3 regions of the Neobacillus sp. YIM B06451 genome follow, and region 3 is predicted to be linked to each of the others. Evidence: riboswitches for the same ligand, from Rfam matches in the RefSeq annotation. Region 3 holds a riboswitch; each other region holds the start of a gene.
What was found. Region 3 has a riboswitch for lysine ahead of RB160_RS19505 (transporter substrate-binding domain-containing protein). Riboswitches for the same ligand answer to the same signal wherever they lie in the genome.
Positions count from the first base shown of each region.

Region 1 (2,271 bases), on a different contig from region 3:
CCTTGTTATCGAAGGGCAAGGGACGACTCCTCTTAAAAATGGCCTTGAGTACTTCATCAGCTTCCTGCATTTTCTGTCACTCGTCGTCTGCCTGCACCATTATTATCTTGAAAAATGCACGACACACCTTAATCTCGCGCTCGCCTTTACACTACTGTTTCTGTCGGAGATGATCTTCACTGTTTACCAAAGCGTGTTCGACCTCGACAATTTTACTGGACACATCTTCAAAGTGCTCGGCTATTATTTCATCTTAAAAGGCGTTTTCCTTCTCCTGAAGAAAAAGGAACCGGTTCCGGAAGAAAATGCCGTTGTAAAGCTAGCCCCGGGGGCCGTCTTCTCTTTTACGAAAAAAGAAGGGCGATTAATGTTCACCTATATGGAGGGCGGCCTACTCCGCGAGAATGGGCTCAAGCCGTCCGCAATCACTGGCACCGACGTTGAAGACCTGCTGCCTCCAATGGAAGGCGATGCACTCGACTACTGCCACGAATGCTGGGAAACCGGCACCAAACAGACATTTTTGGCCAATTTTAACAAACGTCATTTTGCCATTTCCCTCGTGCCAATCGCAAAAGGCGGGAAGGTCGAAGAAATTACGGGAACAGCCGTCGATGTTTCCAATTTTGTCCATTACGGAGCCCGTGAAAGGCCGCAACCGGCTGTTGCTAGGAAAGGGAAAGCCTTGAAAACACTATAATTGACGGTCTTTTGGAAAATTGGCCACCCGGGCCGGGCGTTGCGTGGGACAGGTTGACAAACATCCTGCGAGGCTTTATCCTAGGTAAGGCTAAAAAACATCACATAATCCAATTATATAGATTCCTCATCAGCGAGATGAGGTAGAGGTCGCGGGTATTAGGAGTAATTCGGAAGAGGGGCAGGCACCCCGGGGAGGCCGGATGAAAGGAATAACCGCCGAAGCGCCGCAGGTCACTGACTGCGTCAGCTGGGACTGTATCCGAATAGGTGCAGGACTGCCATGGGAAACCATGGTGAACTATCCCGTTTTGTCTGATGCGGCACGAATACACTCCGTATCAGGGGTGTTTTTTTTGTGCCTATTTTTGGAGTATGGGTACGTTCCCCGCTTCTTTTTAGACAGTGAAGAGAGGAGACATGATAGATGAATAAACAAGGGAAACTTGGTTTATGGATATTGACGGCACTTGTCGTTGGAAATATGGTTGGATCAGGCATTTTCATGCTGCCGCGCTCGCTTTCTGAGGCGGCAAGCCCTGCAGGCGTGATGATGGCGTGGGGGTTGACCGGCTTTGGGGTTATGATGACGGTCCTTGTGTTCGGAAACCTTGCGATTCGCAAGCCGGAGCTAAAGGGCGGGCCGCAAATATATGCGAAGGAATTGTTCAGGCCCGGCACTCAGGCTTCAAGGCTGTCAGGCTTTATGGCGACTTGGGGCTATTGGGTTGGGAACCTTGCCGGGAATATTGCGATTATCACAACATTCGCGGGCTACCTGTCAACGTTCTTCCCGATTTTGACGAGCCAGGCGGAATGGTTTTCGATTGGCGGATTAACCGTGAAGGTCGGCAACGGATTGACGTTTATCGTCTGCACGGTGATGCTTTGGTCAACCCATGCCATCATTCTGCGCGGAATCGAGAACGCCGGAAAGCTGAATTTCGCCGCCACCGCTGCGAAGGTTATTGGTTTCGTTTTGTTCATTATTGTTGGTTTATTCGCATTCAGTAAAACAAACATCCTGCCGCTCACCGCTCCGCGGGTCGACGGTAGCGGCCAGACAATCGGTTTGCTTGGCCAGGTGAATTCAGCCGCCATGTCTACACTTTGGGCATTCATCGGCGTTGAATCCGCTGTTGTCTTTGCGTCAAGGGCGAAAAAACAAATCGATGTAAAACGGGCTTCCATCCTGGGTTTGCTCATCGCGCTCGCGCTTTACATCGGTATCTCCATCCTTGTCATGGGCATGCTCAGCCAGGGAGAACTCATTGCTTCCGACAAGCCGCTTATTGACGCGATTACCAAGGTGCTCGGACCGGCTGGTGGCCAGGCGCTCGCTGCAATCGGCTTGATCAGCCTCGTCGGCTCGACTCTTGGCTGGGTCATGCTGAGCGCGGAAATCCCGTTCCAGGCTGCAAAGCAAGGGCTTTTCCTGCCGTGGTTCCTAAAGGAAAACAAAAAAGGCATTCCGGTCCGTTCGATGATCATTACAAACGGACTTGGCCAGCTGTTCATTTTCTCGACGATTTCGAACTCCATTTCGAAGGCGTTCGGTTTCGTTATTTTCAT
Region 1 is NZ_JAVFKJ010000002.1:526,165-528,435, reverse strand. Features, by position in the region: gene RB160_RS07250 (membrane-associated sensor domain-containing protein) at 1-700, shown strand, start outside; lysine riboswitch at 836-1,011, shown strand; gene RB160_RS07245 (amino acid permease) at 1,127-2,271, shown strand, end outside.
Region 1: it holds a riboswitch for lysine, as region 3 does, so the genes downstream of both, RB160_RS07245 (amino acid permease) here and RB160_RS19505 (transporter substrate-binding domain-containing protein) in region 3, are expected to answer to the same signal.

Region 2 (2,271 bases), on a different contig from region 3:
CACCAGTAATATTTTGAATGATGATATCTACGTTAATGCCATTTTTGGCTAGCGAAGCAAAGATTGCTGGCAGGCCATTCAGCGATTCGGCCAGCCCCATTACCGAAACCCGTGTAATTTGATCTTCAAATGCGACTCCGCGAACAATTAAATTTTCTTCCATGGATACTTCCTCCTCAATCATTGTCCCTTCTTCTTTTACCATGCTAGACCGCACTACAAGCGGGATGCCGTAATTCTTTGCAAATTCGACCGCCCTTGGATGCAGGACACCGGCGCCAAGGTTGGCAAGCTCAAGCATCTCATCATAAGAAATCGAGAGTAGCTTTCTCGCGCTTTTCACAATCCTAGGGTCTGTCGTGAATACTCCGGTTACATCCGTATAAATATCACAGCGGCTTGCTTTAAGGGCCGCAGCAAGGGCCACGGCTGTCGTATCCGAACCGCCGCGTCCAAGTGTCGTAATTTCCCACTGGCCTGTAACTCCCTGGAAACCAGCGACGATCGCCACTTTTCCTTCCTCAAGAGCATTGAGCACCCGGTGCGGTTCGACATCCTTAATTCGGGCGTTGCCGTGAACATCTTCAGTCTTAACCCCGGCTTGCCAGCCTGTAAAAGAAACGGCCTCCTTGCCAAGAGCGTTCAGGGCCATTGCAAGGAGCGAGATGGTCACCTGCTCCCCTGTTGTAAGGAGCATATCCATTTCCCTTTTTGAAGGGGATGGGGTAATTTGCTTTGCGAGCCCCACAAGTTCATCCGTTGTTTTTCCCATCGCTGAAACGACGACCGTAACACTGTTGCCTTGTTCGCATTCTTCGATTACACGCCTTGCTACATTCATGATCCGTTCGGGCGTCCCAACCGAGGTGCCGCCGAATTTCTGTACAATAATCGCCACTGTTTCCCCTACTTTCCTTTGCTGGTTTCCTTTTTAGTTAGTATCTGCACAAATCAAAAGGGCAATGAGAGACATCTCATTGCCCGGATACGTGAATAATCTACGCATCTATGTGAGATAGCCCTCCAGGATTAGTAAACCCTGACAATCCTGCACTTATTCAATGCAGGACCAGCAAGCGTCCGGAATGGATCCATTCGCCGCTTCGGCGGTCTCCCCTTTCAAAATCCTTCATGGAATCCATTCTTCTCCGGATTTTTACTCTTGAAGCCCGCGCCTCTACCTTCACTTTAGAATTCAAAGTGATAGTATATGAAATTATCCATCATTATAGCACAGCGGTTTTTTATTCGCCAACCCTAAGAGTTCAATTTTTTCAAAAGTTCTTCGGCGATAGGCCCTGGTATGCCTATGCGTGTGATTTCCTCCGGGGTAGCTTCCTTCATTTTTTTCACCGACCCAAAATTTTTAAGAAGGAGCTTCTTACGCTTTTCACCAATCCCCGGAATTGAATCCAATATAGATTGGAAGGCGCTCTTCCCGCGAAGCTGCCTATGGAAGGTGATCGCAAACCTATGGACCTCATCCTGGATCCGCTGCAGCAGGTAAAATTCCTGGCTGTTGCGCGGCAATGGTACGATTTCCAGCGGATTTCCGTACAGAAGCTGGGATGTTTTGTGCTTTTCATCCTTTACGAGGCCGGCAAGTGGAATATCAAGCCCAAGTTCGTTCTCAAGCACGTCTCTTACTGCCTCGACATGTCCCTTCCCGCCATCGATGATAATCATGTCCGGAAGCGGAAGGCCTTCCTTCAAGGCGCGGGAGTATCTTCTTCTCGCCACTTCCCTCATCGATTCATAATCATCCGGGCCTTTAACCGATTTGATTTTGTATTTGCGGTATTCCTTTTTATATGGCTTTCCGTCCATGAACACAACCATCGCAGATACCGGGTCGGTTCCCTGGATGTTCGAGTTGTCGAACGCCTCGATCCGGTTCGGTGTATGGATGCCGAGCAGGGCCCCGAGATTGTCGACTGCCTTAATCGTTCTGTTTTCATCCCGTTCAATAAGTGAAAACTTTTCATTCAGGGCAATTTGTGCATTTTTTACGGCCAGCTTGACGAGGTCCTTTTTTGGTCCTCGCTGCGGCTGGAGCACCTTTACTTCCAGCAGCTGCTCCGCCATCTGGCAGTCCACGCTGTCCTGGATGAGCACTTCCCGCGGCTTGATGTGGTTTGCCTTCGAGTAAAACTGGCCAAGGAACGTCAGCATTTCTTCCTCCGGCTCGCCGTAAACCGGAAAAAGGGAAACATCTCGCTCAATGAGCTTTCCTTGCCGCACAAAAAACACTTGGACACACATCCAGCCCTT
Region 2 is NZ_JAVFKJ010000007.1:11,898-14,168, forward strand. Features, by position in the region: gene RB160_RS13195 (aspartate kinase) at 1-898, opposite strand, end outside; lysine riboswitch at 1,009-1,188, opposite strand; gene uvrC (excinuclease ABC subunit UvrC) at 1,258-2,271, opposite strand, start outside.
Region 2: it holds a riboswitch for lysine, as region 3 does, so the genes downstream of both, RB160_RS13195 (aspartate kinase) here and RB160_RS19505 (transporter substrate-binding domain-containing protein) in region 3, are expected to answer to the same signal.

Region 3 (2,271 bases):
ATTGCTCCGGCAATTGTCCCAACGAGCGCAATCCATAGCGTTGTGCCGGCTCCGCGCAGGAACATCTCCCAGTTTTCCGATACGATCTTTACAATCCATTCGATGCTCATGCTTCTCCTCCTCCATTTCATCATGAAACCGGCTGTATGCAAGACACAGCCGGTTTCCACCGAAATCTATCTCTATTCTGCCGCCGGCTGGTTCTTGATTGCTTCATCCATGATGCTTGTTTGGTCTTCTTCGGAAATGCCGCTCAGGATTTCATTGATTTTGTCCTTCAGGCCGCTTCCTTTTTTAAGTCCGACAGCAATCGCTGTGTCATCTTCGGATGTTTTGAAACCATCCTCGAATTCGACCATCGCAAAGTTTTCGTTCGCGGCTGAAGCACTCACAGCTTCAGGACGCTCAGAAACGTATCCATCTATGATGCCCGATTGAAGCGCGACCCTCATTGCCGGGAAGTTATCCATCGCTGTTGCTTTCTTTACGCCTTCAATTTGGTCAATGACGGAGTAATGGAATGTATTCAGCTGCGCAGTTACCTTCGCACCTTTGAAATCGTTAATTGATTTCGCTCCTTCATACTTGCTTCCTTTTTTTACAACCATTACAAGATTCGATTTATAGTAGTTGTCCGAAAAGTCGATTGTTTCTTTACGTTCTTCCGTTGGTGACATTCCTGCAATAATCGCGTCGATTTTGCCGGAAGTCAATGCCGGTACAAGGCCATCCCATTCTGTTTTGACAATAACGAGTTCTTTGCCGAGTCCATCGGCGATTCTCTTGGCGATTTCCACATCATAGCCGCCAGCATATTCAGATGATCCCGAAATTTTGACAGCACCATTTGAATCGTCTTTTTGCGACCAGTTAAAAGGAGCGTAGCCGGCCTCAAGCCCTACTTTGAAAGTATCCTTTTCTTCCTTGCCATTCGAACCCGATTTTGAACTGTCTGTACCTCCGCAACCGGCCAATACGAGGATTGCGGTAAGCAATAATGCCAGAAATAACGTTCCCTTCTTTTTCACCTTAAACTTCCCCCTTTATTTTATTATTTAATACACCAAAAAGCGGCCTGAGATAAACTCAGGCCGCAACATGTATAGTTTGCGCCCAAATCCTCTCTTACCCCAATGAGATAGCACAACTCAATAAACCGGGCAGTTCATTGAGACAGTCCTGCAATTATTCATTGCAGGCCCAGCAGGCAATACTGAGTATATGGCCCACTTCGGCGATATTTCCTTCTCCCTAGTCTCGATGCTTCTCAGGCTCCACTAAAGACTGTTAAATACCGCGCCTCTACCCCACTGTGAAAGTGAGGTGGTTCTATTAAATTATATACAAATTAGACTATAACATTCCGACAAATCTGTCAACCTAATTTCCGCCTAAAAGCCTATATACTGATTCCATTTGAGGATTCATTTGGATAATAATATAGCCTTAAATGGGAAGTCAATCGGGGCTATAACACCGTTCATAACTTTAAGATTTGTACCGTTGAATCTTCAGCTTGTCCAAATCCCACTTTACAAGGCTGAAGCTAGCCTTTCCATAAAAGGAAATTGTTTCGTCTTCCATGTTGGGGAAATAACGTGCTGTAAATACTTCTTCGCCTTCGTTCACGAAAATTTCCAATGAAGAATGATCCATGTAAATCCTTAGCTGGGTTAGGTCCGAGAGCGCGCATGTTCTTCTTTCCGGTTCGCCTGTTTTAAAATTTTTCCTTATGAGGCTAATCTCTCGTTTATCGGAATCGTAAAACAGTTCTGCTTCGCTTCTAAACCGGATACGGAACCCTCCGTTATTCACTTTGAGGCTATCCAACAGCAATTCCACTGATTTTCCCATGACCCCATTGAATTGAGTTGCCTTTCCGGCCAGTTCGACATTCTCGATTTCCACTCTATTTTTTCGCAGCAAAGAGAGCTCATAGATTGGCCGCTGATAAACCTTATCGCCGTGAAGGCTCAACTCCCTAGGGATGGTCAGTGCATGTACCCAGCGATTGATTAGAGTCGGGTGGGACGATTCATTCTCATCGGTGATCCCCATCCAGGCGTAAAGGATTGTTCTCCCCTTATCGTCAATAAATGTTTGCGGCGCATAGAAATCAAACCCACGGTCAAGCTCTGTAAATGGGCCATGCCTGAATTGGGCCGATTCATAATCAAGTGTTCCGATAAAGTAGCCCGATTGGAACAAGTTATTGTAAAAATGGCCGCTTGGATCCAATCCTTGGGGCGACACAAGCAAAACATCCTTCCC
Region 3 is NZ_JAVFKJ010000015.1:12,986-15,256, reverse strand. Features, by position in the region: gene RB160_RS19510 (amino acid ABC transporter permease) at 1-110, opposite strand, end outside; gene RB160_RS19505 (transporter substrate-binding domain-containing protein) at 183-1,028, opposite strand; lysine riboswitch at 1,132-1,313, opposite strand; gene RB160_RS19500 (glycoside hydrolase family 32 protein) at 1,489-2,271, opposite strand, start outside.